2 regions of the Streptomyces sp. NPDC058470 genome follow, and region 2 is predicted to be linked to the other one. Evidence: riboswitches for the same ligand, from Rfam matches in the RefSeq annotation. Region 2 holds a riboswitch; the other holds the start of a gene.

Region 1 (14,497 bases), on a different contig from region 2:
AGAACGACATCAGCCCCTACCTGCCGTCCAACGCGGGGGAGTCGATGTTCGCGCTGACACACGACTCCACGACCCTGTCACCGGGCGCCGGACTGCTGGTCTTCCTCTGCTGGACGGCGCTGGCGCTGGGCGGCGCGGCGTACCGGCTCGTGCGCAGCGACGCCTGACGCCTGCACCATGGACAGGTGATGCCCGTGACCACCGATGACCTCAGCGGGATGGGACCGCTGGTCGCCCGACTTTCCCGGGGCGGCCAGCGGTTGCGGCAGGCCGACCGGACGCATCCGTGGGTGCTGGACACCGCGGTCGTCGTCCTGGTCTTCCTGATGTTCTGTCTGCCCGACCTGTTCCACGGCGGTGTGGACGACGGCGACGGTCCGCGCCGGTTCCGCCTCGCCTTCACCCAGCTGCCCGTCGCGGGAATCCTGGCCTTCCAGGCCGGACTCGTTCTGCCCCTGCTGTGGCGGCGACGCAAACCCCTCGTGGCGTTCGCCGCCATCACGGCGGTGTTCGTCCTCCAATGGTCCATGGGCGCTGCGCTGCGCGCGGACGTCGCCCTCTTCGTCGCCCTGTACAGCCTCGCCCTGCACGGACGGCTCAGGCAGCTGCCGTGGGCCTGTGCGGCCATGGCGGGCGCCATGGCACTGGTCGCGGTTCAGGCGTCCTCGGCCGTATCCGTGTGGGACGCGCTGTTCTTCCTGCTGAGCACGGCGACCGCGGCCCTCGCGCTCGGCCTGATGGTGCGCATCCGCCGGGCCCAGCTCGCCGGACTGCGGGACCGGGCCGCCCAGCTGGAGATCGAGCGCGACCAGCGCAGCAGGCTGGCCACGGCCACCGAACGCACCAGGGTCGCCCGTGAGATGCACGACATCGTCGGCCACAACCTGTCCGTCATCATCACGCTGGCCGACGCCGGCTCGTACGCAAGCGACATCGCTCCGGAACGCGGCAAGGAGGCCCTGCAGCTCATCGGCGACACCGGCCGACAGGCTCTCGGCGAACTGCGGCGTGTGCTCGGCGTGCTGCGCGAGGCGGCGAGCGGTCCGACGGTCGGGCCCGAACTCAGCCCACAGCCCGGCATCGCGGATGTCGAAGCGTTGTGCGCCAAGGTGCGCGCCGCCGGTCGCGAGGTCGTCTACCGGACCTCCGGCGAGGTGGACGCCCTGGACAGCGGGGTGCAGCTGACGGTGTATCGCATCGTCCAGGAAGCCCTCACCAACACGCTGAAGCACGCCGACACCGACACGCGGGTGCGTCTGGCGATCGTCGAGAAGGACACCCGGCTGACCATCCGGGTCCAGGACACCGGCCCGGCCACACAGACCGGACCACCGAACGAGGAAGGACACGGCCTGGTGGGCATGCGGGAGAGAGCGGCTCTTTACGGCGGAACCGTCAGCACGGGGCCGACGGTCGGCGGGGGATGGAGCGTCGAGGCCGTCCTCGACCTCACACCCCAAGGCGGCGCCCGGTGACCACTGTGCTCATCGTGGACGACCAGCCGCTGCAACGCTACGGCTTCCGCCTGCTCCTGGACTCCGTCCCCGAGACCGATGTCGTCGGCGAGGCCGCCCACGGCGCCGAAGCCGTCCGCAAGGCCGCCGAACTACGCCCGGACGTCGTCCTGATGGACATCCGCATGCCCGGCATGGACGGCATCGAGGCCACCCGCCGCATCGTCGCCGCCGGCGAGCGTTCCCGCATCCTCGTGCTCACCACCTTCGACCTCGACGAGTACGTCCACGCCGCCCTCCGCGCCGGCGCCAGCGGCTTCCTCCTCAAGGACGCGCGCCCGGAGGAACTCCTCGCCGGCATCCGCGCCGTCGCCGTGGGCGACGCCGTCATCGCGCCCGCCCTCACCCGCCGCCTCCTGCACGAGTTCGCCCGCTACGTCCCCGCTCACCGCCAGGACCCTGCCGAGGACCCTGGCCTCGGCTCCCTCACCGAACGCGAACGCGAAATCCTCGTCGCCGTCGGCAAGGGCTGGACCAACGGCGAGATCGCCACCCGGTTCGTCCTGTCCGAGTCCACCGTCAAGACCCACGTCGGCCGCGTCCTGGCCAAGATCGGCGCCCGTGACCGCATCCAGGCCGTGATCTTTGCCTACGACCACGGCCTCGCACTGCCCAGCGTGGACTGAACCGACGAGCGGAGACCGGAAGACCAGCAGCCTGCTCGCTACCGCCGTGCCGGGGGCGTCCGCCGGATTGCCACGCGGTAACCGTGCCTCCCCGCAGAGAGGTGATGCGGGGCAGGCTGCCGGGGTGGGCCGAGATGCCGGCGGCCTCGGTGAGGGCGCCGCCACAGGCCGGCCATGGTGACGTCCAGGGTCTTGGAGGAGCCGAGCCGGATCTCGTCCCGGAACTCGGCCATCAGGGTTTCCCGGGAGACGGCCTGTCCTGTGCGCCGGGCCAGGACGGCGAGCAGGCCGAACTCCTTGGGACACAGCTCGATGTCCTTGTCGTGCAGCGGCGGGCTGCGTCGTCGAGTGCGAGGTCGGACGTACGGACGGTTCCCGCGAGGGCGTGGCGACGACCCGGCGGCGCAGACGGGCACGGAGCCGGGCGAGCAGCACGGTCAGGCTGAACGGCTTGACGAGGCAGTCATCGGCCCCGCGTCCAGCCCGGCGATGACGTCGATGTCGTCCATGCACACCGTCACGATGACGCTCAGCAGGATCCGGGTGCCGAACCCGCACGGCGCGCGACGTCCATACCGTCCGTGTCGGGCAGCAGTACGTCGGACGGGGTGCGCGCGGCCTCCGCCGGAGTGGCCGAACCCTGTCCGGCTCAAGGTCGGTGCACAGCCGTTGCCGAGCAGGCCGGTCACCAGATGGCGGCCGATGGTGTCCTCAATCACGAGGGCGCGGTGGCGGCTGTGGTCGGCGGTCGCGTGCGTACGCATGCTGGAAAGCGGTAGGAGCGGGCGAGGCGCTCGGCCCGCCCGCTCCCGGCCGCTCACAGGTCACGCAGCTCCCGCACGGCCGGCCGGCGCCGCGGGTGCCGTTCAGCGCGGCAGCCAGTACGGCGACGACGGCCGCGCCCGCCGTCAGGGCGAGGTGGCCGCCCGGCACCGACAGGCTCGCGGGCGGCGGATCGAGGGCCCTGGACCTGCTTCGGCACCTCCTGGCCCACCTGGACCGATGCCCCGCGTGCAGACAGCCCACCCCGTGGCAGCACTACGACAGGACTCGACAAAGCACTGCCGGCCGGGACCGGACAGGCCCGGGGCGCTCCGGAGCTACGGCGTCTGCCGCTTCGGACGGCCGCTCGGCACCACGAGCCGGATGACCCAGGGCATCGCCAGGACGACGATCAGCAGCCGCAGGCTCTGCACGGTGGAGACCAGCGCCACATCGGCGTGGGAGGTGACCGCGGTGGCCAGGACCGCGTTGATGCCACCCGGGGTGGTCGCGAGATAGGCGTCGACCACGGGTGCTCCGGTGGCTTTCGCGAACACCCAGGCCATCCCCGCACAACCGAGGCAGACGGCCGCCGTCGCCACCACGAGCGACGGCAGCAGCGAGCGGACACGTACGACAGTCGCGCGGGTGAAACGGAGTCCCACGTCCAGGCCCACCAGGACGAAGACACCGTTCTGGAGGACCCCCGTCGGCGCGAAGCCCGGCAGGAGCCCGCTCATCGTCGCTGCGAGCGCCACCATCATGGGGCCGATGAGCACCGGCGTCGGCAGGCGAAGCCGGCGACCCGCGTGGGCGCCGCACACCGCCACGAGCGCGAGGACGACCAGGCCCGCATCCTGGTCCGAGCCGGCGACCAGTGGCAGCAGCCGCCCGACCGGGTTCCCGCCACCCGCCGCCGTGGCCCCCGCGTCCGCCGGGGGCGACGCCAGCCAGTGGGCGACGAGCGGGGCGGTGGACGCCACCAGCCCGACCCGCAGGTACTGGGTGAAGGCGACGAGCCGGACGTCGGCTCCCAGCTCGTCGGCGCAGGTGACGATCGCGGCCGAGCCGCCGGGCGCCATACCGAGAACCGCACTGGGACGGGTGATCCGGCCACGGCGGGCCAGGCACCAGGCGACCGCCACACTCAGGACGAGGGTGGCCACGGTCACCACGGTCAGGGGCAGTGCCATCGGCGCCGCCGCTGCCAGCGCGGCCGGTGTCAGATAACTGCCCATCAGCGCACCGGCCACCGCCTGGGACGAGCGGTTCGCGGCCTCCGGCAACCGGTCCCTGACCACACCCGACAGGCTCAGGGCGGCGCCCACCAGCAAAGCCGCCAACAGGAACGGGGAAGGGAGGCCCAAGGCCGAGGCGGTGGCGCCCACCAGGTAGCCACCTAAGACGATTATGGCCCAGCGACCTGCCGACGTCCGGGCTGCGGCTCTGCCCGCCGGGGTCCCGAGCCCGGTGGCCGGCGGTGCGGAAGGGCCTGACGGATCGTGCTCTCGCCGTTCTCGCTGCTGGACCGGGTGAGGAGTCATGTCGTCGGCGCCTCTCGTGGGGGGAAAGGACGCTGTCCGCAGGTTCGACCGCTGTACGGACGCGCTGTCGGTAACTGTGCCCGGGGGCGCCTGTGCTGCTCCTGAGAGCACCTGAGAGCCAGCTGAGAGCCCTCCGGCCCGCCGTCTAGACTCAGGACCGGTGCATCGGGTGACCGCGTGGAGCCCGGCCGAGCAGGAGGAGTCGCCGGTGCGCGTGCTGGTGGTCGAGGACGAACCGCACATCGCCGGCGCCGTCGAACGGGTGCTGCGCGCCGAGGGATTCGGTGTCGACGTCGCCGAGGACGGCAAGAAGGGCTTGCTGCTCGCCCGGCGCAACGAATACGCCGTCATCGTCCTGGACCTCATGCTTCCGCTGCGGAACGGCTATGACGTGTGCCGCGCGCTGCGCGCGGCCGAGATCACCACACCGGTGCTGGTCCTCACGGCCAAGGACGGCGAGTACGACGAGGCGGACGCACTGGACCTGGGCGCCGACGACTACCTCACCAAACCGTTCTCGTTCGTCGTGCTGCTCGCCCGGATCCGCGCGCTGTTGCGCCGCACCGCTCCGCAGCGGCTGCCCGTCCTGACCGCGGGCGACCTGTGGCTGGACCCCGGCGCACACCGGTGCGGTCGGGGTGAGAAGGAACTGCCGCTGACGCCGCGGGAGTTCGGCCTGTTGGAGTACCTCCTGCGGCACGCCGACACCGTGGCGAGCAAGAGCGAGCTGCTCGCCGAGGTGTGGGACGCCTGGTTCGAGGGGGACCCGAACATCGTCGAGGTCTACATCGGTTACCTGCGCAGAAAGGTCGACGTCCCCTTCGGCCGCTCCGCCATCGAGACGGTGCGCGGGGTCGGCTACCGACTGGACGGGAGGGGCGGATGACTGCCCTTCAGGCACGGTACCGGCCGGCTCTCGGCCGGATCCGTGCGCGGCTTCCGCGAGGATCGGCGGCATTCGGGAAACTGACCCTGCGGCTCCGCGTGACTCTCGTCGCCACCGCGATCGTCGCCGCCTCCCTGGGACTGGCGGGCGTGGGGCTGCTCCTCTGGCTCGAGCACTCCATGGTGAGCGGGCTCGACACGACGGCACGGCAGCACGTCGACGACGTTGTCTCGCTCGTCGAGCGGGACCGGCTCCACACCATCATTCCGTCGAACGGCGCGGACGTGGACGTGACGGAGGTCCTCGACTCCTCGGGCCGCATGCTGGCCAGTTCGTACGTCGGCAGCGACCCTTCGGTGGCCGGGCACTTCCCGTACCCGCTGCCCGCCCCCCTGCGCGCGGGACACGCGATGACGCTGGAGGACCTGAGCATCGGGGACGGCGGCGACTTCCGGGTCGCCGTCCGGACGGCGAGCCTGCGAGGCGAGGACGTCACCGTCATCGCCGCCGTGTCACTCGGTCAGGCGGAGCGCACCGAACACACACTGACGATCGGTCTGGTGATCGGCTGCCCGGCGTTCATCGTGCTGGTGGCCTGGACGGTGTGGCACACGGCGGGACGTACGCTGCGGCCGGTGGAGACGCTGCGACGCCACGCCATGGACATCAGCGACACGGATCTGCACCGCCGCCTGGGTCTGCCGGCGTCCCGCGACGAGATCCACGCCCTCGCGGTCACCCTCAACGAAATGCTGGCACGCCTGGAGGCGGCGTCCGTGACGCAGCGTCGGTTCGTCGCCGATGCCGCCCATGAACTGCGCAGTCCGCTGACCGCGATCCGGGCCCAGTTGGAGGTTCTGGTCCACTATCCGGATCCGGAACGGGACCGCCCGGTCGCCGCCGCGTTGCTGGACGACGTCGAGCGACTGCACGATCTTGTGGAAGGGCTGCTCGCCCTGGCCCGCAGCGAGAATCCCGCACCGCGCTGGTCCCACGACGTCGTGGACCTGGACGAGGTGGTGCTGGGAGAGGTCAGACGCCGGCACGCGCTGACCGGCGCCGGTATCGACGCGAGTTCGGTGTCCGCCGGGCGGGTCCGCGGTGATGCCGACGCCCTGCGCCGCGTGGTGGTCAACCTGCTCGACAACGCCCGCCGGCACGCCGCCGGCCGGATCCGGATCGAGCTGGGCCGCCGGGAGGGGGAGATCGAGCTGACGGTCAGTGACGACGGGGCGGGTATCCCGGCCGCCGATCGGGAGCGGGTGTTCGAACGCTTCACGCGGCTGGACGAGGCCCGTTCCCGCGACACCGGTGGTTCCGGGCTCGGGCTGGCCATCGTCAGCCACGTAGTGGCCCACCACGGCGGATCCGTCACCGCGCACGCGGACCAGCCCCCGGGCGAGGGTGGCCTCGGAGGCGCGAGGATCCGCGTCCTCCTGCCCTCCGCGGAGGGCAACATCGACTGACCGCGGCACCCGGGCCGCGGCTGTCCGCTGCCGGGTCGCGTCATCGGCGCACCGCTGGGCATTTCGTCGGCGGCCCTCGGGCCGAGCAGCTGCGGGCCGGTCATCACACAAGCACCGCCCCGACGGCGGGACGGATGGCGGCAAGAGTGTCCAACTCGCGTGCGATGCCCTGGAGTTCGCCGACCCTGCAACGGCCGCTTCGGCGCAGGTGGCGGCCGGGTGCGGATGGCGCGAAGGTCTCATCGATGCGGCCACGGCCGCGGCCGCGGTGGCGCATCGTGTCGACCACGCTGCGGGCCGTCGCTGCGGGCTGCTCAGGGGATCGATGCCATACGTTCTCGCGAACGCGCTGATCAGGGCTCGTCCCCTCAGCACTCGATGATGTTCACCGCGAGGCCGCCCCGCGCCGTCTCCTTGTACTTGACGCTCATGTCCGCGCCTGTCTCCTTCATGGTCTTGATGACCTTGTCGAGGGAGACCTTGTGGGAGCCGTCGCCGCGCATGGCCATTTTCGCCGCTGTTACGGCCTTGACCGCGGCCATGCCGTTGCGCTCGATGCAGGGGATCTGGACGAGGCCGCCGACCGGGTCGCAGGTGAGGCCGAGGTTGTGCTCCATGCCGATCTCGGCGGCGTTCTCGACCTGTTCGGGGCTGCCGCCGAGGACCTCGGCGAAGGCGCCGGCGGCCATCGAGCAGGCCGAGCCGACCTCGCCCTGGCAGCCGACCTCGGCGCCGGAGATGGACGCGTTCTCCTTGAAGAGCATGCCGATGGCTCCGGCCGCGAGCAGGAAACGTACGACTCCCTCCTCGTCGGCGCCGGGCACGAAGTTGATGTAGTAGTGCAGGACCGCCGGGATGATGCCGGCCGCGCCGTTCGTCGGGGCCGTGACGACCCGGCCGCCCGCCGCGTTCTCCTCGTTCACCGCCATCGCGTAGAGGGTGATCCACTCCATGGCGTGGGCCAACGGGTCGCCCTCGGCGCGGAGTTGGCGCGCGGACATGGCCGCGCGGCGGCGGACCTTGAGACCGCCCGGCAGGATGCCCTCGCGGGACATGCCGCGCGAGGTGCATGCCTGCATGACGCGCCAGATCGCGAGGAGGCCCTCGCGGATCTCCTCCTCCGTCCGCCAGGCCCGCTCGTTCTCCAGCATCAGCGCGGAGATCGACAGACCGGTCTCGCGGGTCAGCCGCAGCAGCTCGTCGCCCGTACGGAAGGGGTACTTGAGGACCGTGTCGTCCAGCTTGATGCGGTCCTCGCCCACCGCGTCGTCGTCGACCACGAAGCCGCCGCCGACCGAGTAGTACGTCTTTTCCAGCACGGGTTCGCCCGAGGCGCCGTACGCGAAGACCGTCATGCCGTTCGCGTGGTACGGCAGCGTCTTGCGGCGGTGCAGGATCAGGTCGTCGGAGAAGGAGAAGTCGATCTCGTGCTCGCCCAGCAGCTTCAGGCGGCCCGCCGACCTGATCTCCTCGACCCGGCCGTCGGCTCCCTCCACGTCCACCGTCCGCGGTGAGGCGCCCTCCAGACCGAGCAGCACCGCCTTGGGGGTGCCGTGCCCGTGGCCGGTCGCGCCCAGGGAGCCGTACAGCTCGGCACGTATCGACACCACCGAGTCCAGCACGGCCTCGTTGCGCAGGCGCCGGGCGAACATGCGTGCCGCGCGCATCGGGCCCACCGTGTGGGAGCTGGACGGGCCGATGCCGATCGAGAACAGGTCGAAGACCGAGATGGCCACGGGAGCTCCTCAAAGCAGGCAAAACAGGGGTGGTGCAAGGGGCGGGCGCCGCCCACAGCTGTCATCCAGTGTGCGCGGCGCCCCGAAGAAACGTACGTTCCAGGCGAATCCGATGACGAAACGCAGGAAACGCGTGAAGCCGTACGAACTTCTACAGGCCGGGATACAGCGGGTGCTTGTCCGCCAGCGCGGACACCCGGGTCCTCAGTGAGTCCGCGTCGGCCGCCCCGAAGGGAGACGGCGCCTTGAGGGCTTCCGCGATGATGTCCGCGACCTCGGCGAAGTCCTCGGTCGTGAAGCCGCGGGTCGCCAGAGCCGGCGTACCGATACGGAGACCCGAGGTCACCATCGGCGGACGCGGGTCGTTCGGGACGGCGTTGCGGTTGACCGTGATGCCGACCTCGTGGAGACGGTCCTCGGCCTGCTGTCCGTCGAGCTCGGCGTTGCGCAGGTCGACCAGGACGAGGTGCACGTCCGTGCCGCCGGAGAGCACCGAGACACCGGCCGACGTCACGTCGTCCTGGACCAGCCGCTCCGCCAGGATCCGCGCACCGTCAAGGGTCCGCTGCTGGCGCTCCTTGAACTCGTCCGTCGCGGCGACCTTGAAGGAGACGGCCTTGGCGGCGATCACATGCTCCAGCGGACCGCCCTGCTGGCCCGGGAAGACCGCCGAGTTGATCTTCTTGGCGAGCTCGGCCGTGGACAGGATCACGCCACCGCGCGGGCCGCCCAGCGTCTTGTGGGTGGTGGTCGTGACGACATGGGCGTGCGGTACGGGGTTGGGGTGCAGGCCCGCCGCCACCAGACCGGCGAAGTGCGCCATGTCGACCATCAGGTACGCGCCGACCTCGTCCGCGATCCGGCGGAACTCGGCGAAGTCGAGCTGACGCGGGTACGCCGACCAGCCGGCCACGATCAGCTTCGGCTGGGACTCCTTGGCGAGCTTCTCGACCTCGGCCATGTCGACCTGGCCGGTGGCGTCGTCCACGTGGTAGGCGACCACGTTGTAGAGCTTGCCGGAGAAGTTGATCTTCATGCCGTGGGTCAGGTGCCCGCCGTGCGCGAGGTTCAGACCCATGATCGTGTCGCCCGGCTTGATCAGCGCGAACATCGCGGCCGCGTTGGCCTGGGCGCCCGAGTGGGGCTGCACGTTGGCGTGCTCGGCACCGAAGAGCGCCTTGACGCGGTCGATGGCGATCTGCTCGATGACATCGACGTGCTCACAGCCGCCGTAGTAGCGGCGGCCGGGGTAGCCCTCGGCGTACTTGTTGGTCAGGACCGAGCCCTGGGCCTCCATGACCGCGACCGGAGCGAAGTTCTCCGAGGCGATCATCTCGAGGGTGGACTGCTGGCGGAGCAGCTCGGCGTCGACGGCGGCGGCGACGTCCGGGTCGAGTTCGTGGAGAGAGGTGTTCAGAAGCGACTTGGGTTCAGACATGGGGCTACGACTCCTCAGCCGGCGGTGAAAGCGGTGTACTCGTCGGCGGAGAGCAGGTCGTCCGGCTCGTCCGCGATGCGCACCTTGAACAGCCAGCCGCCGTCGAAGGGGGCCGAGTTGACCAGGGCGGGGTCGTCCACCACGTCCTGGTTGAACTCCACGATCTCGCCGGTGACCGGCGCGTACAGGTCACTCACCGACTTGGTCGACTCCAGCTCACCGCAGGACTCGCCCGCGGTCACCGTGTCACCGACCTCCGGAAGCTGGGCGTAGACGACATCGCCGAGCGCGTTGGCCGCGAACTCGGTGATGCCGACCGTCGAGACGCCGTCCTCGGCGACCGACAGCCACTCGTGCTCCTTGCTGTAGCGCAGCTGCTGGGGGTTGCTCATGTCCTGAATTCTCCTGTACGCGGGGGAGTGCTGATGACGGGGGGAGGGGTGATGAGCTGGGCGGATGTGTGCCCGGTGGCACGTCCGGCAGGTACGGCCGGGCTGGTTGTCCGATGTGTGCCCCGGTGTCGCTTCTGTCGACCGTGGAGCCCGAAGCCCGGCCTGTGGGCCAGTCTCACTTCTGGCGCTTGTAGAACGGCAGCGCCACGACCTCGTACGGCTCGTGGCTGCCCCGGATGTCCACACCGACTCCGGCGGTACCCGGAGCGGAGTGCGCGGCGTCGACGTAGGCCATCGCGATCGGCTTGCCCAGCGTCGGGGACGGGGCGCCCGAGGTGACCTCGCCGACGACCTTGCCGTCGGCGACGACGGCGTACCCCGCGCGAGGGACGCGACGGCCCTCGGCGATCAGACCGACGAGCACCCGCGGCGGGTTCTCGACAGCCGCCGCGGCGGCTTCGGAGAGCGCCTCGCGCCCCACGAAGTCACCCTCCTTCTCGAACTTCACGACCCGGCCGAGGCCGGCGTCGAAGGGGGTGAGCGAGGTGCTCAGCTCATGCCCGTACAGCGGCATGCCCGCCTCCAGGCGCAGGGTGTCCCGGCAGGACAGACCGCACGGGATGAGCCCGTACGGGGCGCCCGCCTCGGTCAGCGCCTGCCACACCTTCTCGGCGTCGCCGGGGGAGACGAACAGCTCGAAGCCGTCCTCGCCGGTGTAGCCGGTGCGGGCGATGAGGGCGGGGACGCCCGCGACCGTGCCGGGCAGACCCGCGTAGTACTTCAGGCCGTCGAGGTCGGCGTCGGTGAGGGACCTGAGGATGCCGGGGGACTCCGGGCCCTGAACGGCGATCAGCGCGTACGCGTCACGGTCGTCCCGCACGACGGCGTCGAAGCCCGCCGAACGCTCCACGAGGGCGTCCAGCACGACCTGGGCGTTGGAGGCGTTGGCGACAACCATGTACTCGTGTTCCTGAAGGCGGTACACGATCAGGTCGTCGAGGATGCCGCCGTCCGCCCGGCAGATCATCGTGTAGCGGGCGCGGCCGACACCGACCGAGGCGATGTTGCCGACCAGTGCGTGGTTGAGGAGCGCGGCGGCCTGGGGCCCGCCGACCGTGATCTCTCCCATGTGCGAGAGGTCGAAGAGGCCGGCCTTCGTACGGACGGCGAGGTGCTCGTCGCGTTCGGAGCCGTAGCGCAGGGGCATGTCCCAGCCCGCGAAGTCGGTCATCGTCGCGCCGAGCGAGCGATGCAGGGCATCGAGCGCGGTGTGACGGGGTGCGTTGCTGCTCATCGGTGGGGCTCCCAAGGCATGACGGCGAGGTCGTTCCTCCCCATCTGTCATCGGAACCTGAGAGGTTCATCACGACCCCGCGAAACGGTGGTCATGACTTGCACCTTGGGTGGGGCCACTGGTCGGCGGCCCGCTTTTCAGATGTGCCTCGCCCGCGCGGTACGGGGCCTGAGAGATTCAAGGGAGGGACTTGCTCCTTCGGCGCCCGGGGCGACATGCCCCCGGGACTCTCCCGCGCGGATTCAAGCGGCCGGTATGCAGTTGGCGCGCACATCATTGCACGCATCCCGGGGACACGGGAGGGGCACCTTCGAACGCACCCTCACAGCGACCCGCAGTGACTCACGGCGCCTTACAGTGACGTCCTGCAGCGACCTGTAACCAGCCTGTGGCAGTCCGATTACGGAAACAGGAAGCACCGCGCATTACCTTCTCTTTACACTCGGCGGGGATGGGTCTCCAGACCCATGGGGAGGACGGTCACGGTGAACAGGACCACGGCGTACGCGACGACGGCGGGCCTCGCGCTGCCCAAGCAGCCCGGTGCCCCGGCCCGGGAGGTGTGCCACCCGCTCCCGACGGCTGTCGTCCGCGACCTCAGGGACCGCGCGGGACACAGCCCGCACGGCCTGCACTTCGGCAGTTCCGACGTCGTGGTGGTCACCGGACTCCCCGGCAGCGGCAAGTCGACCCTGATGCGCCGCGCCGTCTCGGGCCCGCGCGTCGACTCGCAGGACACCCGCGACCGCTGGGACGGATGGATGTCCCGCTGGCTCCCGTACGCGGTCTACCGCCCCCTCGTCCGCCTCGCCCACTACACGGGCCTGCACCGCGCGTTGCGCTCCGGCGCCGGAGTCGTCGTACACGACTGCGGTACGCAGGCCTGGGTCCGCCGCTGGCTCGCGCGCGAGGCCCGCCGCCGCGGCGGCGCGCTGCACCTGCTGCTGCTCGACGTCACACCGGGCACGGCGCTCGACGGTCAGCGCGAGCGCGGCCGCGGCGTCTCGCGGTACGCGTTCACCCGCCACCGCGGCGCGGTCGCCCGGCTGCTGCGCTCCGTCGAGAAGGGCGACCTGCCGGAGGGCTGCGGTTCCGCGGTGCTCGTCGACCGCGACGCGGCGGACGTGCTGCGCCGGATCGACTTCGGTGGCTGAGAGGGGCGGGGGGAGTGGCTGGGAACCGCCGAAGCGGCCGAGACTGCGTACAAGCCCACTAACCTAGCCAGCCGGAACACCCGAACACCGGAACAGTGGTTCACAGCAGGCGGTAGACAGATGGACTTCCCGCAATTCCCCGACTTCCCCGGCCTCCCGGCGCAGGCCCACCCCCATCCGCACGGCGGATGGCCGGGCAACGAGCTGGAGGAGGTGCTCGCGGCGTCCCTCGGCGTGCCCGCGGGGCCCTCGTCGGGTGCCCGCATCGTCGAGGTCCTCGGCCGCAGCTTCGTCTGGGTCCCGCTGCCGAACGGCGGCGGCCCGCACAGCGGCCCGCTCGACCTTCCCACGCTGGAGATCGCGGGCCAGGCGTACGTCCCCGTCTTCAGCTCCGAGGAGCAGTTCCGCCAGGTCACCGGCGGGCACATGTCGTTCACGATCGCGCCCGCCGTCGAGTTCGCCCGCGGGCTGCCCCCGCAGGCCGGCATCGTGGTCAACCCGGACGGTGTGGTCGGCGTACCGCTGCCGCCCCTCGCGGTCGCCGAGCTGTGCCGCGCCGGGCATACGCCGCTGGACGGATCCGCGAGCGGCGGCCGGGTGCGGCTCTTCGAGCCCGACTGGCAGGACGACCCGGTGGACTTCCTGTCCGCCGCCTCCGCCGAGTTCGCCGGGACCGGCGTCGTGCTGACCGCCCGCCGCTGCCTGGCCGGCATCGAGGGCGGCTCGCCCGTGATGTTCATCGGCGTCGAACTCTCCCTGTGGGAGGGCGAGGCCCGCACGCTCCCCCTGGACGCGCTGGGCCGTGCGCTGGGCCGGGTCCCGGTCGACCGCCCCGTGAACCTCGTCCTCCTGGACATCACCCAGGACCCGGTGGGCGACTGGATGCGCGAGCGGGTGCGGCCCTTCTACCAGCACGGCCACTGAGGGCGCCCAAAAGAGGCGCGAGCGACCGCCCCGCGGTCGCGGTACGGCAGCAAGTCCCCAGCTCTCATGCGGCTTTCCAGCGGAGCGTCCCGCGCCGGTGTCAGGGTCGCCGCTTAAGCTGGTTTCATATCCGGGGCAACTTCGCGAAGGGGCGGTACAGGTGAGCGCCAGCGGCACCGCGGCCGGGCAGGTCGAGCACATGCTGCGCCAGGTGACGCCCGGGCGTTACGACGCCTACGAGGCGCTCCTTCGCGCGCTCGCGGCCCCGTCGGCAGGCCAGGTCTGGATGCTGCTCTGGCACGGCCAGTCCGGCTCCCCGGACGCACAGTACGGAAACATGCAGGTGGACGGCTTCGGGTACGCACCCTGTGTGACCTCCGCCCAGGAGCTCTCGGCCAGCGGCTGGAACCGTTCGTACGAGGTGGTGGACGGCCTCGACGTCGCCCGCACCCTGTACCCCGACCAGTTCGGTCTCTGGCTGAACCCGCACGCCCCCGGCGGCGGCGTCGGCATCCCCTGGCTCGATCTGCGCCGTATCGCCACGGGCCTGGAGCGCCAGCCCGCGGGCCCGCTCAGGCTCTCCGAGCCGGGCATCGAGATCCCGCAGTTCTACGCCCTGCTCACACAGAACGCGCACCGCACGTCCGCCGTGCGCTCGCTGCGCCGGGCCTGGGTACAGCCCGCGCTCGGGGCGCCCTACCTGGCCATCGGCCTCGATGTGTACGACACCTCGCCGCCGGCCGTCGACTCGGTGCGGGCGA
Region 2 (14,497 bases):
CAACTGGCCGAGGCGGCGCAGCAGATACCCGACGACGATCACCTCTTCCAGGACCGCGTTCTGGATCGCGGACATGATCAGCACGGGGTACTTCCACCACACGTCCGGCAGCGCTTCGGGCACCACCGTGAGGTTGGCGCCGAAGCCCCGGGCCGCCAGATAGAAGGCGATGCCCGTGCTGCCGATCAGCGCCGCGATCACGGCCCCGCGCCCGAGGTCCGGCCACGGGCGCGTGCGGTCGAAGCCGATCACGCGCAGCCCCTCGCGCTCTCTCAGCAGGAAGTGCGCAACGAGCGCGACCGGCACCAGCGCCGACGCGATTCCGAAGAGCTGCCAGGCCAGATCCAGCCAGGGACGCCCGGGCGCGGCCGAGGCGTTGAGGGTGGCCGCCTGGTCCTTGAGCCCCCCTGGCTTGGTGGCCGACCCGACAAAGCTGATCAGCGCGGAAACCCCGCTCGCACCGAGCGAGAGTCCCAGGACGAGCAGCGTCTCGTCCCGGAGAATTCGTCGGGTCAGCCCCTTCATCGGAAAGGAATCGGCCACCGACACTGCCTCCACCTGCACTCCCGCCTCCAGTTGAGTAATCCCGCCTCTTCCCCATCTTCGCCCCGCTAGGGTCTCGAAAGAAGTTACGAAGATCGTGCGCGACTGGCCGTCGGGGGGACGGACGCCGTACGGGGCGTACCTCCCCTTTTACCTGCCTTGCGACCGTTTCACGGCTCAAGGCTCAACAGGGAGGCACCACCTTCATGGGACGTCACAGCTTGCCCGACGAGTACGGGGCGGGCACCGCCGACCCCCGACCACGCGCGCGCCGTCGCACAGTGGCCATCGCGACGGCGCTCGTACTCACGGTGGCGGGGGGCACGGCAGCCGCGGCCCGCGGTGGCCTGCTCTCCTTCGGCTCCTCCTGCCAGGACGACGCGGTGCACGTCGACATCGCCGTATCCCCGGACCTGGCCCCCGCTCTTACGGCTACGGCGGACTACGCCCGTGAGCGCGACATCACCTCGGACGGCCGCTGCCTCGACGTCAGGGTGACCGCTCGCGAGTCGTACAAGGTCGCCGACGCGCTGCTGACCGGCAAGAAGTCCGACGTCCAGGCGTGGGTGCCCGACTCGAACCTGTGGGTGCAGCGCGTCACCGGGGACAACGACGCGACCCAGGTGAGCGACGTCGGCAACGTCGCGTCGTCGCCGGTCGGCGTTGCGATGGTCCCGACGGCCGCCACATCGCTGGGCTGGCCCCAGAAGACGTACACCTGGACCGAGTTGGCCGGCGCCGCGATGACGAGCGACCGCCTGAAGCTCGGGGCCGCCGACCCGGCGCGCAGCGCGACCGGCCTGCTCGCGCTGACGCAGCTGAGCACCGCGGCGGGGCAGACCGAGGGCGGCGACACCCAGGCGGCCGCCATGGCCGAGGCGCTCTCGCAGCGCACCTCCGACAGCGACAGCCAGGTCCTGGACACACTCCCCCGCGACTCCTCAGGCACCGAGCAGGGCAACCCGAAACGGAATCAGGCCCTGATCCTCTCCGAGCAGGCGGCCTTCGCCCACAACTCCTCGGACGAGACTCCCGACAGCCTCGACCTCTTCTACCCCAAGGACGGATCGCCGCAGCTCGACTACCCGTTCACCCTGGTCGACGAGGTGCGGCTGAGCACCGACGAGAGCCGCGCGGCCCTGCGGTTCATGGCCCTGCTGGGCGAGCCCGAAACCCAGAAGATCCTGGAGAAGCACGGGTTCCGCACCGACGACGAGAACCCCTCGGCCGCACTGGTCTCCGCGGCGGGCGGCCGCGCCCCCCAGCCTTTCGCACGTGTAGCGGCCGAACCGGCCTCGGCGAAGGCGATCGAGGAAGCCCTCGGCATGTGGACGATCACGGTGCAGAGCGCCCGCATCACCACGGTCGTCGACGCCTCCGCGTCCATGACCGAGCCGGTGCCGGGCACCGACCAGTCCCGTATGGACGTCACCAAGGCCTCCCTGCTACAGGCCCTCGCCGCCTTCACCCCGGAGGACGAGATCGGGCTGTGGAGGTTCTCCACCCGTCTCGACGGCAACCGGGACTACCAGGTGGTCGTGCCGACCGAACGGCTCGGCGACGCCGTGGGCGACGGCACCCAGCGGGACAAACTGTCGGCCGCGTTCAGCGCCCTGGAGCCCGTCCCGGGTGGGGCGACCGGCCTGTACGACACCACGCTCGCCGCATATCAGGCGGCCACGTCCTCCTACGAGGAGGAGAAGTTCAACGCGCTGGTCCTGCTGACCGACGGCGTCAACCAGGACCCCGGAAGCATTTCACGCTCGGCCCTCGTCACCAGCTTGCAGGAGCTCACCACCCCGGAGCGCCCGGTGCTGCTGATCGCGATCGCGGTCGGCCCGGACGCCGACCAGGAGGAGGTCGAGGAGATCGCCGAGGCGACCGGCGGCTCCGGTCACCAGGTCAACGACCCGTCGCAGATCCACTCGGTGATCCTCCAGGCGATCGTGGAGGCGGGCAGCCAAGGGTGACGCCCACCACCACTCCGGGACCCCCGCCCCTCAGCTCAACGAAGTGGCCATCGTGAAGGCAGGCAGCCAAAGCTGACGCCCACCACCACTCCAGGACCCCCACCCCTCAGCCCAGCGAAGCCGGCTCCGGCAAGCCCACCGGCCAGGTGTGCACGGGCTCCCCGAGATGCATCAACTCGCCGTAGCGCCGCGTGGTCGCGGCCAGCGCGACATCCCGCCCGAGCCCCTTCTCCAGGGCCCGGTGGAAGGTCGCCGCCTGCCAGCTCGCCCCGTTGACCCGCAGTCGGCAGCGCTCCTCGATGACGCCCAGGTAGAGGTCCCGGTCGGCGGGCTCGACCCCCCACGCGTCCAGTCCCGCCGCGGCGAGCGGCAGCAGCTCGTCCCGCACCAGGGCGACGGCCTCGACCTCGTGCGTCCCGCCGTACCGGCCGCGCCTGGGCCACTCCAGGCGCGCGTCGATGCCATGGCGGCAGGCGGCGTCGAAGTTGGCGGCTGCCGACGCGAAGGGCAGCCGCGTCCACACGGGCCGCGGCTCCTCGGCGAGCGCGCGGACGAGCCCGTAGTAGAAGGCGGCGTTGGCGATGACGTCGGTGACGGTGGGGCCTGCCGGCAGCACGCGGTTCTCGACGCGCAGATGCGGGACGCCGTCGGCGACGCCGTACACGGGCCGGTTCCAGCGGTACACCGTGCCGTTGTGCAGCACGAGTTCGGCGAGCTTGGGGATGCCGCCGGCGTCGAGGACACCGAGCGGGTCCTCCTCGTCGCAGAGGGGCAGCAGCGGCGGGAAGAAGCGCAGGTTCTCCGCGAAGAGGTCGTACGCGGACGAGATCCACTGTTCCCCGAACCAGGTGCGCGGCCGCACCCCCTGCGCCTGCAACTCGGGCGGCCGGGTGTCGGTGGACTGCTGGAACAGCGGGGGCCGCGACTCGCTCCACAGCTCGTGACCGAAGAGGAAGGGCGAGTTGGCGCCGACCGCGACCTGCGCCGCGGCGACCGCCTGCGCCGCGTTCCACACGTCGGCGAACCGCCCCGGGGTGACCTGGAGGTGCAACTGCACGGAGGTGCAGGCCGCTTCGGGCGCGATGGACTTCGACGTACAGACGAGGCGCTCCACCCCCTCGATGTCGAGCGTGAAATCCTCGCCTCGGGCGGCGACAATCTGGTCGTTGAGGAGGGTGTAGCGGTCGCCGTCCGAGAGGTTCGAGGAGACCAGGTCGTCCTGGGCGAGCGTCGGCAGAATCCCGATCATCACGATTCCGGCGTCGACTTCCTTCGCCTTCCTGTGGGCGTATGCGAGGGAGGTACGCAACTCCTCGGCCAGCTGGTCGAATACTCGCCCACCCAATCTGTGTGGGGCTATGTTGACTTCCAGGTTGAACATGGCGAGTTCTGTTTGGAAATCGCGGCTCGCTATCCTTTCGAGTACTTGCGCGTTCATCATTCTGGGCGTGCCGTCGGTCCCTGCGAGATTCAACTCGATCTCCAGGCCCATGAGGTTCTTCGGGCGATCGAACCGCTCCTCCGCCAGCAGCCGCGCCAGCCCCGTCAGACACTGCCGGAGCTTGTCGCGATAGTGCCGGCGATCGGACAGGTCGAACAGTTCTGCCTCGACCTTCTCTCCCATCGAAGCGTCCTTCCTCGGATGGGCAGGCCGATACTCCGGCCTCTGGCGTCCCGGGTCACCGGGGATAATGCCCAGGCAACGCGATCGATAACGTCCTGGAGGCGCCCGCCGCCCGCTACTCTGGACTCGAGTACCCACAGGCACATTCACCAGGCATGAACCAGTGCCCAGTTTCGTCCGACGCGATGTCGTGAAAAACGCCGACGAGAATCGGCCGACCGCTCCGACGAAGCATTCCGAGGTCATCGCCGCGCTTTCACGCAGAACCAGGATAAACCTCTCGTTTCGCCGACCGAATAGTGCCTTGCCCTTCATATGTGGGACGACTAGACGAAACACCGCGTGAACACGTCTCGTATAAACTTCGCGAACGAGGCAGAGAGTTGGCGCTCGCGGTCCTAGGTCCTGCTGTCCAGGTGCCACGCGGCAGGCGACACATTGTCGGCGGATCCAGATCCCTCGCCCCTTCGGCCCCGAGAGCTGACAACGCCGTCCGCCCCCTCCCTCGCGCCACCGTGCCTGTCGAACGAGAGGCGACCCATCATGCCGCTGCATCTACCCCCGGCTCCCGCGCCAGCCCTGCGCTCCGTCCTCACGGCACTCGGTTCCCCCACCGCCGTCCGGGAGGCGCGTACGCCGTCCCTCCGTATGGCACAGGGACCCGTCACACCCGAACTCCCGCTCCCCGTACACATCCTGGACCGCATCACGCCCGCGGGCGCGTACGCCACCCGGCTCACCGGGTGGCGCTTCCTGATCCGCTGCGGCGACCGCATGGTCGCCGCGGCCGACACCATGCTGACCCCCGACGGCTGGGCCTTCTCGCGCTTCTTCGAGGGCCCGTACATCGCCGCCACCGAACGCGCGCTGCGACAGGCCGAGGCCATGAAACAGTCCTACCAGGCCCGTCTGCTCTCCGTGCCGGAGCTGTACATGCTCACGCTCTGGCTGCACGGCGACACCACCGCGGACGGCGCCACCGGCCACCCCGCCGCCACCGATATCCTGGTCCCGCTGGCACCGGCCCCACCCGGCATCGCAGCGCACCGCCCACACCGCGTCGCCGAGCTCCTGCCGGTCCTCACCCACCGGCTCACTCCCACGCCTCTGCTCAGCTCACCCGCATAGCACTCTCGCCAGCGTCCGTGCCCCGCCGCCGTCCTTCCGGCAGCGGGGCACGTCGCTCGTTCGGGCCCCATACCGCTCGTACGAGGGAAAACACATCCCGCGCCCGACCGGACTAGCCCCATCCGGCCACCGCGAACCACCCGAAAAGACGGCACAGTTGGAATGAACCGTCCGCACGGGTGATGCGTCATCAACCTGTGAGGAGCGCTGCCGCTAAATCCCTGCGGATTGACGCCCGTAGGGCAACACTGGGTTCCAAACCACACATCAACGGGGGGCGGCCATGACCACATCGAGCCGCGGGACAGACACCACAGCCATCACTCACCTCTCAACCCAGCGAAAGATCCCACCAATGTGCCAGCACAAGACGCCGTGCCCGACAGCCGAATCCGCCGACCGGGAGTCCGCCCGCCTCGTGGCGCACCACCCGGAGCAGGGGTGGAGCCTGCTGTGCAACGGCGTGCTGCTCTTCGAGGACACCGGTGAGCTCCTGCCGGACGGCCAGATCATCGCCCCGCACCGCCCGCTGGGCAGCGAGCACGTGATGACGGCGGCCTGAACCGCACAACCGGGTGGCTGCGGCAGAGCCGCCCAGTACATAGAGGGGCCGGCCCGGAGACGCATTCTCCGAACCGGCCCCGACGCATGTCCAAGGGTGATTACTCCCCGTAGCCGTCCAGTCCCTCTCGCTGATCGGTCCCCGTACAGGTCCAGGTCCTGGCGCTGATCAGTCCCCGTAGCGGTGTCGGTCCTGGCGCTGATCAGCCCTCGTAGGCATCCGGTCCCCGACCGCCGACCAGTCCAGTCCCCATACGCGTCCAGGCCCGACCGCCGATCAGTCCTCGTAGGCGTCCAGCGGCGGGCAGGAGCAGACCAGGTTCCGGTCGCCGTACGCCTGGTCGATCCGGCGCACCGGCGGCCAGTACTTGTCCGCGACCGAGACACCGGCCGGGAAGACGGCCTCCTCACGGCTGTAACCGTGCTCCCACTGCCCGCCGAGCGAGGCGGCGGTGTGCGGAGCGTTGCGCAGCGGGTTGTCGTCCGCCGCCCACTCACCCGAGCCGACCTTCTCGACCTCCGCACGGATGGCGATCATCGCCTCGCAGAAGCGGTCGAGCTCGACCAGGTCCTCGGACTCGGTCGGCTCGATCATCAGCGTGCCGGCCACCGGGAACGACATCGTCGGCGCGTGGAACCCGTAGTCGATCAGGCGCTTGGCGATGTCGTCGACACTCACACCGGTCGCCTTGGTCAACGGTCGCAGGTCGATGATGCACTCGTGCGCGACGAGCCCGCCGGGACCGGTGTAGAGCACCGGGTAGTGCGGCTCCAGGCGCTTCGCGATGTAGTTCGCGGAGAGCACGGCCACCTGCGTGGCCCGCTTCAGCCCCTCGCCGCCCATGAGCCGGACGTACGCCCACGAGATCGGCAGGATGCCCGCGGAACCCCACGGAGCGGCCGAGATCGGGCCGACGCCGGTCTCGGGCCCGGCCGCCGGCTGCAAGGGGTGGTTGGGCAGGTACGGCGCCAGGTGCGCGCGCACCCCGACCGGACCGACGCCCGGACCGCCGCCGCCGTGCGGGATGCAGAAGGTCTTGTGCAGGTTGAGGTGCGAGACGTCACCGCCGAAGTGCCCCGGCTTGGCAAGCCCCACCAGGGCGTTGAGGTTGGCGCCGTCCACATACACCTGGCCGCCCGCCTCGTGGACCTGGGCACAGATGTCGGCGACGTGCTCCTCGAAGACGCCATGCGTCGAGGGGTACGTGATCATCAGCACGGACAGTTCGTCGCGGTGCTGCTCGATCTTGGCACGCAGATCCTCGACGTCGATCTCGCCGTCGTCCGCCGTCTTCACGACGACGACCTTCATGCCGGCCATCACGGCGCTCGCCGCATTCGTGCCGTGCGCGGAGGACGGGATCAGGCACACGGTGCGCTGCTCGTCACCGTTCCCGCGGTGGTATCCCCGTACGGCGAGCAGCCCGGCGAGCTCACCCTGCGAACCGGCGTTGGGCTGCAGCGACACCTTGTCGTACCCGGTGACCTCGGCGAGCCGCTCCTCCAGCTCATGGATGAGCGTGAGGTAGCCCTGCGCCTGCTCGGCGGGCGCGAAGGGGTGCAACTGCCCGAACTCGGGCCAGGTGACCGGTTCCATCTCGGTCGTCGCGTTGAGCTTCATTGTGCAGGAGCCCAGCGGGATCATGCCGCGGTCGAGCGCGTAGTCACGGTCGGAGAGCCTGCGCAGGTAGCGCAGCATCGCCGTCTCGGAGCGGTACTGGTGGAACACCGGGTGCGTGAGGTACTCGTCGGTGCGCAGCAGCGCGGTCGGAAGAGTGTCCTCGGCGGTCGAGTCCAGCGCCTCGACATCGCCCTCGACGCCGAACGCGGTCCACACGGCGGCGAGTTGCCTGCGTGTGGTGGTCTCGTCGCACGAGATCGACACCCGGTCGGCGTCCACGAGGCGCAGGTTGACCCCCTGGTCGCGCGCGCCGGCCAGTATCTCGGCGGCCCGGCCCGGGACGCGCACGGTCAACGTGTCGAAGTAGGCACCGTGGACGACCTCGACTCCGCCCGCCTTCAGCCCGTCGGCGAGGATCGTCGCGTACCGGTGCGTCCGCCGCGCGATCGTCTTCAGTCCCTCAGGACCGTGGTAGACGGCGTACATGCCGGCCATCACGGCGAGCAGCACCTGAGCGGTACAGATGTTGCTCGTCGCCTTCTCACGACGGATGTGCTGCTCCCGCGTCTGCAGAGCAAGCCGGTACGCCTTGTGCCCGTCCGCGTCGACGGACACGCCCACCAGCCGGCCCGGCAGGCTGCGCGCGAACTTCTCGCGCACCGCCATGTACCCGGCGTGCGGACCGCCGAAGGCCATCGGCACCCCGAACCGCTGCGTCGTACCGACCGCGATGTCCGCGCCCAGCTCACCCGGCGAGGTCAGCAGGGTCAGGGCCAGCAGGTCGGCGGCGACGGTGACGACCGCACCCAGCTCGTGCGCCTGCTCGATGAGCGGCTTGATGTCGCGTACGACACCGGAGGCGCCCGGGTACTGGGTCAGCACGCCGTTGATCTCACGCCCGGCGATCTCGGCGGGGATGCCCGCGCTCAGGTCGGCGAGGACGACCTCGACGCCGGTCGGCTCGGCGCGGGTCCGGATGACCGCGACGGTCTGCGGCATCACGTCCGCGTCGACCAGGAAGAGACCCTTCTTGTTCTTCCCCATGCGCCGGGACAGCGCCATCGCCTCGGCGGCCGCGGTGCTCTCGTCGAGCAGCGAGGCACCGGACGTCGGCAGCCCGGTCAGCTCGGCGACGACAGTCTGGAAGTTCAGCAGCGCTTCGAGGCGGCCCTGCGAGATCTCCGGCTGATACGGCGTGTACGCGGTGTACCAGGCCGGGCTCTCCATGACGTTCCGCAGGATCACCGGCGGAGTGAAGGTCCCGTAGTAACCGAGCCCGATCATCGAGTCGAGCACCTGGTTACGGTCCGCGAGGGTGCGCAGCTCGGCCAGTACCTCGGCCTCGGTGCGTGCGCCCGGCAGCTCCAGCGCCTCGGCGTTCTTGATCACGTCGGGCACCGCGGTGGCGGTGAGCTCGTCGAGCGAGCCGTATCCGACCTGCGCGAGCATCTTGGCCCGGGCTTCGGTGTCGGGCCCGATGTGGCGCTGCTCGAAGGGGATTCCCTGTTCGAGTTCGGAGAGCGGAATGCGAGGGGCGGTCATTGCGGAGGCCTCCTGGTCTGACGCGACCTTCGAGGGGCACCCCGGCACGGGTACCCCGACGGCCTCCCCCTCTGTCATCTCAACCTGAGAGTTTCACCGGCCCGCCCGCCCGCTGCGACCCGACTTTCACCGTCGGTGAGAGCGGGAGCCGTCGTCGGCACCCGCTCTGCTTTCCAGAGTGACCTCGTCCGTGCGGTACGTGGGCCTGAGAGATTCCGGGGAGGATTTGCTCCTTCGGCGCCCTCCGATGGTGTCTTGAGGACTCTCCCGCACAGGGTCAGCAGCCGCTGCCAGCCTACCAGCGAGGACAACTCCCGAGCCTTCGAGTGGCCACCTTCCTGAATCTGCTCTTTTGTAGTGCTTACGGATGAGTTGCGACCAAATGGAGGGCAACGTGCAGACCGACATCGATCCGCGCAACCTGATCGGCCGCAAGGCATTCGACCGCAATGGCGCCAAGATCGGCACGATCGACGAGGTCTACCTCGACGACGCGACCGGGGTCCCGGAGTGGGCGGCCATACGCACGGGACTGTTCAGCAGGGACGCCTTCGTGCCCCTGGAGCCCAGCGAACTCGTCGAAGGCACGCTGCACATCCCCTTCGAGCGGGCGCTGATCAAGGACGCGCCCGACTTCGGCGTCGGCCGCCACCTCTCCCCCGAGCAGGAACTCCAGCTCTACCACCACTACGGCCTCGACGTGTCATCCCCGCCTCCCGCACCGGACCGCGACTTCGGCCGCCTGGCGGGCACGGACGAAGCCTGAAGCCGCGCTCCACCCCCTCTAGGCAAAGCCCGCAGCTCAACCTTCACGGTGATGGCCGACGGTCTCCGCCACCAAGGGCAACGGCTCCGCCGGCTCCAGCCCCGGATCGTCGGCACGGAACGTCCGTACCCGCCCGGGCTCGGAGTACGGCGTCTCGAACCGAACGGTGACCCGCCCGAGCCCGCTGCCCTGCACCCACCCGTGCCCGAACTCGGCGTGCCGCACATCGTGCCCCGCGGACCACCGCCGCTCAGTCAGCGGCACCTGCTCCTCGACGGCCCCCTCCGCCACCTCCTCCTCCATGTGCTCCTGCGCCGCCAGCTCCCCCGCGGCAGCCTGCGCCTGCGCGAACAGGTCCTCCTGCGTGTAGTCGGCCAGCCCTGAGACACCCACACCGAGCAGCCGTACGCCACCGGTCGTGTCCACCGACTCAAGGAGCCGGGCGGCCGCCTCCCGCACCACCCCGGGGTCGTCCGTGGGCCCCCGTAGCGTCTCGGACCGGGTCAGCGTCGAGAAGTCGTACCTCCGCACCTTCAGCACGATGGTGCGCCCCGACAGCCCGGCTCCACGCAACCGCTGCACACACCGGTCGGCGAGCCGCTGCACCTCCAGACCGACCCGCACCCGGTCATGGATGTCCACGTCGTACGTGTCCTCGACGGACACCGACTTGGTCTCCCGCTCGGCGACCACGGGCCGGTCGTCGCGCGCCAGCGCCATCGCGTACAGCGCGTGCCCGTGGGACTTCCCCAGCAGACGTACGAGCTCGTCCTCGCCCGCCTCGGCGAGCTCCTGGACGGTGGTGATCCCGGCCCGCCGCAGATGGTCCCCCGTCGCCGGCCCGACGCCCGGCAGCGTCCGCACCGGCATGGGTCCCAGCAGCGCACGCTCGGTCCCCGGCTCTATCAGCACCAGACCATCGGGTTTGGCCTGCTCCGAGGCGATCTTCGCGAGCATCTTGGAAGCGGCGAGCCCCACCGATCCGGTGAGCCCGGTGACGGCCCGGATGTCCGCGCGCAGCTTCACTCCGGTCAGCCGCGCCGACGCCTCGTCCCAGGCCGCTTCCCCTGCCTCCAGATCGACGAACGCCTCGTCCAGGCTCAGCGGCTCCACCAGCGGCGACAGGGCCTGCAGCAGCCCCATCACCTGCTCGCTGACCTCTCGGTAGATCCCGAAGCGCGGCACGAGATACGCGGCGTTCGGCGCGAGCCGGCGTGCCTGGGCCATGGGCATCGCCGAGTGCACCCCGAAGACCCGTGCCTCGTACGAGCACGTGGAGACGACCCCACGTGGTCCGAGCCCGCCCACGACGACCGCTTTCCCGCGCAGGCTCGGCTTGGACGCCTGCTCCGCCGAGGCGAAGAAGGCATCCATGTCCAGATGCAGGATCGTGGGCGCTGTTCTCACATCTCCGATGCTGCCCTACGCCACTGACAATGCCCCGGCAAGCCGGGGCACCATCAGCCTCTTCCGCTCTACAGATCCTCAGACCGCGCGATTGCGCCTTCGTGCCAGCTCGTCGGAGGGGTTGTTCCTCACCAGCGTCTCGCCGGTGTCCACACGCTCCCCTTGCAGCTGCGAGAGCGCACCCTCGACATCCCGCCACACCACGCCCACGGCGATCCCGAAGACCCCCTGGCCGCCCTGGAGCAGCGCGTGGACCTCGTCGGGGGATGTGCACTCGTAGACCGTGGCGCCGTCGCTCATCAGCGTCATCCGCTCCAGATCCCGGAAACCGGGCTCCCTCAGATGCTGGACCGTGGTGCGGATGTTCTGCAGCGACACCCCGGTGTCGAGGAACCGCTTGACGATCTTCAGGACGACCACGTCCTTGAAGCTGTACAGCCGCTGCGTCCCCGACCCGTAGGCGGGCCGCACGCTCGGCTCGACCAGTCCGGTCCTCGCCCAGTAGTCCAACTGCCGGTAGGTGATGCCCGCGGCAGCGCACGCCGTTGGACCGCGGTAGCCGACCTCCTCGGAAACCGCCTCGCCTTCACCGGACACTGCTGTCGGCCGCCGCGGAATGTGATCGGCCGCGTTGCCATGAAGCGGGTACGGGCCGCTCTCCCCCAGACCGCGTCCGGGAGCACCCCCAGCCGTACCGTCGCCGCTGCTTCTCACGCCGACCTCCGTCCTTGACCTGCCTTCTCGACGGTAGGCAGTCACCAGGGGTGCGTCAACGATCGCCACACTCGGCACGCCGAGTGATAATCACCCTAGGAGTGGTTTCCCGTGCCCCACCGCGGGGAAAGGCTAGCCGAATGCTCTCCGAGCGGGCCGCGGCACACCACACTGGCCGCTGGCAATTGCCGCCCGGAGTTCTCCGGGGCCCCGGCCCTCACTGGCTGTTGGTCCCGAAGTCCTCGGGCGAGATCTGGTCGAGGAACTCGCGGAACTTCTCCACTTCGTCCTCCTGCTCGTCCGGGATCGCGATACCGGCGTCGTCGAGCACCCCGTCGCTGCCGTAGATCGGCGTCCCGGTGCGCAGGGCCAGCGCTATGGCGTCGGAAGGCCTGGCGCTCACCTCGACCCCGCTGGCGAACACCAGTTCCGCGTAGAAGACGCCCTCACGCAGGTCCGTGATGCGCACTTCGGTGAGCTCCTGGCCGACGGCTTCCAGCACGTCCTTGAACAGGTCGTGGGTCAGCGGTCGCGCCGGGGCCATGCCCTGCTGGGCGAAGGCGATCGCCGTCGCCTCCCCCGGTCCGATCCAGATGGGGAGGTAACGATCGCCTCCCACTTCACGCAGAAGCACGATCGGTTGGTTGGAGGGCATTTCGACCCGGACACCTACGACATCGAGCTCGTTCACACAGCAACCCTAGGCCGTGCCCGGGACGTTTGGGTAGTCGGGCACGGAACGGGTGGACGATCCGACACCCGCGGAGCGCCCCGGGTCAGGACAGTCGCACACCGAGCGCGGTCTGCACCAGTGCCGCGTGCAGCTTCACCGTGAGCCCCGCCAGCTCCTTCGTACGCGCCTCCGCGTGCGCCCTCGTCTGCGGATTGCGGTGCCGCCGCAGCGGGGCCACCACCTGATCGACCAGCCCCGCGTCACGCTCGGCCGCGGCCTTCATCGCGCGCAGGTGACGCGGCTCGATCCCGAACCGGCCCAGCTCGACGACGAGCGCGGCGACGGTCACCGCTTCGGCGTCGTACGCCCCGTCCGGGAACGGCACGATGAGGCCGTACGACTCCCACTCCTCCAGTTCCGGCTCGCCGATCTCGGCAGCGGCAAGGAGCTCGGCGCGACCAACCCGGGCCGCCGTGGGCGCCTCGTGCTCGGCGAACAGCTCACCCTCGCCCGAGTCGCGCTGACGGCCCACGGTCGGCAGCCGCACCGGCTCACCGCGCTCCAGGGCGTCCAGATACTCACGGATGACCTTCAGCGGCAGATAGTGGTCCCGCTGCATCCTCAGGACGTGGCCGAGGCGCTCGACGTCGTTGGCGCTGAACTTGCGATACCCCGAAGGGGTCCGCTGTGGCTCGATGAGCCCCTCCGACTCCAGGAACCTGATCTTGGAGATCGTGACTTCGGGGAACTCGTCGCGCAGTACGTTGAGCACCGTGCCGATGCTCATCAGTCCGCTGTCCGTGGCGGCGGTACCGTGATCGGCACCGCCGCTCGGTGATCGAAGCATGGACCTTCCTGGGGGTCCCCCCGGACAGAGCCCGGGGGAGGGTCAGATGCCTCGCTGGCTCGCGTAGAAGACCAGCCGGTACTTGCCGATCTGCACCTCGTCGCCGTTCGACAGGGCGACCGAGTCGATCCGCTCCCTGTTGACATAGGTGCCGTTGAGGCTACCGACGTCCGCCACGGTGAACGAACCGTCGGCGACGCGGCGGAACTCCACGTGGCGGCGTGACACGGTCACGTCGTCCAAGAAGATGTCGCTCTGCGGGTGACGTCCGGCCGTGGTCAGCTCGCCGTCCAGCAGGAACCGGCTGCCCGAGTTCGGGCCGCGGCGCACCACCAGGAGCGCCGAGCCGAGCGGCAGCGCGTCGACGGCCGCCTGAGCCTCCGGGGAGAGCGCCGGTGAGAGCGTCTGACCCGTCACCTCGGCGTCATAGGCCTCAAGGCCTGAAATGGAGATCGTGGACGTCGTCTCGGACGGACGCTCCGCGGTCACCCCGCCCCGCAGCGGCGCACCGCAGTTGGAGCAGAAACGGCTGTTTTCCGCGTTGCGGTTACCGCACCTCGTACACACCAGGGCCGACATGGATGGATCCTCCTGCCGCGGCTGCCCTCCAGGGGCATGGGAACCATACGGGTCGGCGGTGAACCCTCCACCCGTACTTGAGGTCGACGGATCCCCGAAACCTATGCGGCCCGACTGGGCAGGGTCAACAGACGGCGCGCCCTGACCACCGGAAATGTCACTGCCCTGACCACCGACCTCATCCCGGAACAGCGGGCGCTCGCCACCCTGATCCTCGGCATCTCCATGGCGTGATGCACGGTGCCGGGCAGTGGCGTTGTCGCCGCCCTCTCCTCGTGCGCTCTTGCCGAACAACTTCCCAAACAACTTCACGGGCGATTCCCCTTGACCGAAACAGACCCGCCCGTGGGGCAGGACGAACCCTGATTGAACACACCGGCCGACCCGGACATCCTCACAACGTCCGTATCCACCTGACAGTTTCCACCACGCACCACCCATTCGGTGCGCCGACCCCCCGCAACCTCTTGCCCTGGCCGGGCCCCTCTCATGCGGCCCCCCTTCACTGGGACGACCGAGCGT

What was found. Region 2 has a riboswitch for glycine ahead of gcvP (aminomethyl-transferring glycine dehydrogenase). Riboswitches for the same ligand answer to the same signal wherever they lie in the genome.
Region 1: it holds a riboswitch for glycine, as region 2 does, so the genes downstream of both, gcvT (glycine cleavage system aminomethyltransferase GcvT) here and gcvP (aminomethyl-transferring glycine dehydrogenase) in region 2, are expected to answer to the same signal.

What each region holds. Positions count from the first base shown of each region.
Region 1 is NZ_JBHXMF010000033.1:47,637-62,133, reverse strand. Features, by position in the region: gene ACFWP7_RS24030 (ABC transporter permease) at 1-167, shown strand, start outside; gene ACFWP7_RS24025 (sensor histidine kinase) at 189-1,475, shown strand; gene ACFWP7_RS24020 (response regulator) at 1,472-2,140, shown strand; gene ACFWP7_RS24015 (winged helix-turn-helix domain-containing protein) at 2,179-2,556, opposite strand; gene ACFWP7_RS24010 (hypothetical protein) at 2,578-2,904, opposite strand; gene ACFWP7_RS24005 (AbrB family transcriptional regulator) at 3,241-4,446, opposite strand; gene ACFWP7_RS24000 (response regulator transcription factor) at 4,655-5,332, shown strand; gene ACFWP7_RS23995 (sensor histidine kinase) at 5,329-6,798, shown strand; gene ACFWP7_RS23990 (hypothetical protein) at 6,902-7,087, opposite strand; gene ACFWP7_RS23985 (L-serine ammonia-lyase) at 7,167-8,534, opposite strand; gene glyA (serine hydroxymethyltransferase) at 8,686-9,972, opposite strand; gene gcvH (glycine cleavage system protein GcvH) at 9,987-10,364, opposite strand; gene gcvT (glycine cleavage system aminomethyltransferase GcvT) at 10,540-11,658, opposite strand; glycine riboswitch at 11,806-11,903, opposite strand; gene ACFWP7_RS23965 (AAA family ATPase) at 12,144-12,812, shown strand; gene ACFWP7_RS23960 (enhanced serine sensitivity protein SseB) at 12,933-13,736, shown strand; gene ACFWP7_RS23955 (enhanced serine sensitivity protein SseB C-terminal domain-containing protein) at 13,897-14,497, shown strand, end outside.
Region 2 is NZ_JBHXMF010000051.1:45,818-60,314, forward strand. Features, by position in the region: gene ACFWP7_RS31435 (CPBP family intramembrane glutamic endopeptidase) at 1-564, opposite strand, end outside; gene ACFWP7_RS31440 (substrate-binding and VWA domain-containing protein) at 750-2,513, shown strand; gene ACFWP7_RS31445 (glutamate--cysteine ligase) at 2,620-4,137, opposite strand; gene ACFWP7_RS31450 (hypothetical protein) at 4,681-5,265, shown strand; gene ACFWP7_RS31455 (DUF5999 family protein) at 5,621-5,827, shown strand; gene gcvP (aminomethyl-transferring glycine dehydrogenase) at 6,104-8,989, opposite strand; glycine riboswitch at 9,173-9,269, opposite strand; gene ACFWP7_RS31465 (PRC-barrel domain-containing protein) at 9,384-9,755, shown strand; gene ACFWP7_RS31470 (DNA polymerase IV) at 9,792-11,162, opposite strand; gene ACFWP7_RS31475 (MerR family transcriptional regulator) at 11,241-11,876, opposite strand; gene ACFWP7_RS31480 (bifunctional nuclease family protein) at 12,094-12,567, opposite strand; gene ACFWP7_RS31485 (MerR family transcriptional regulator) at 12,653-13,396, opposite strand; gene ACFWP7_RS31490 (FHA domain-containing protein) at 13,439-14,416, opposite strand; gene ACFWP7_RS31495 (DUF881 domain-containing protein) at 14,478-14,497, opposite strand, start outside.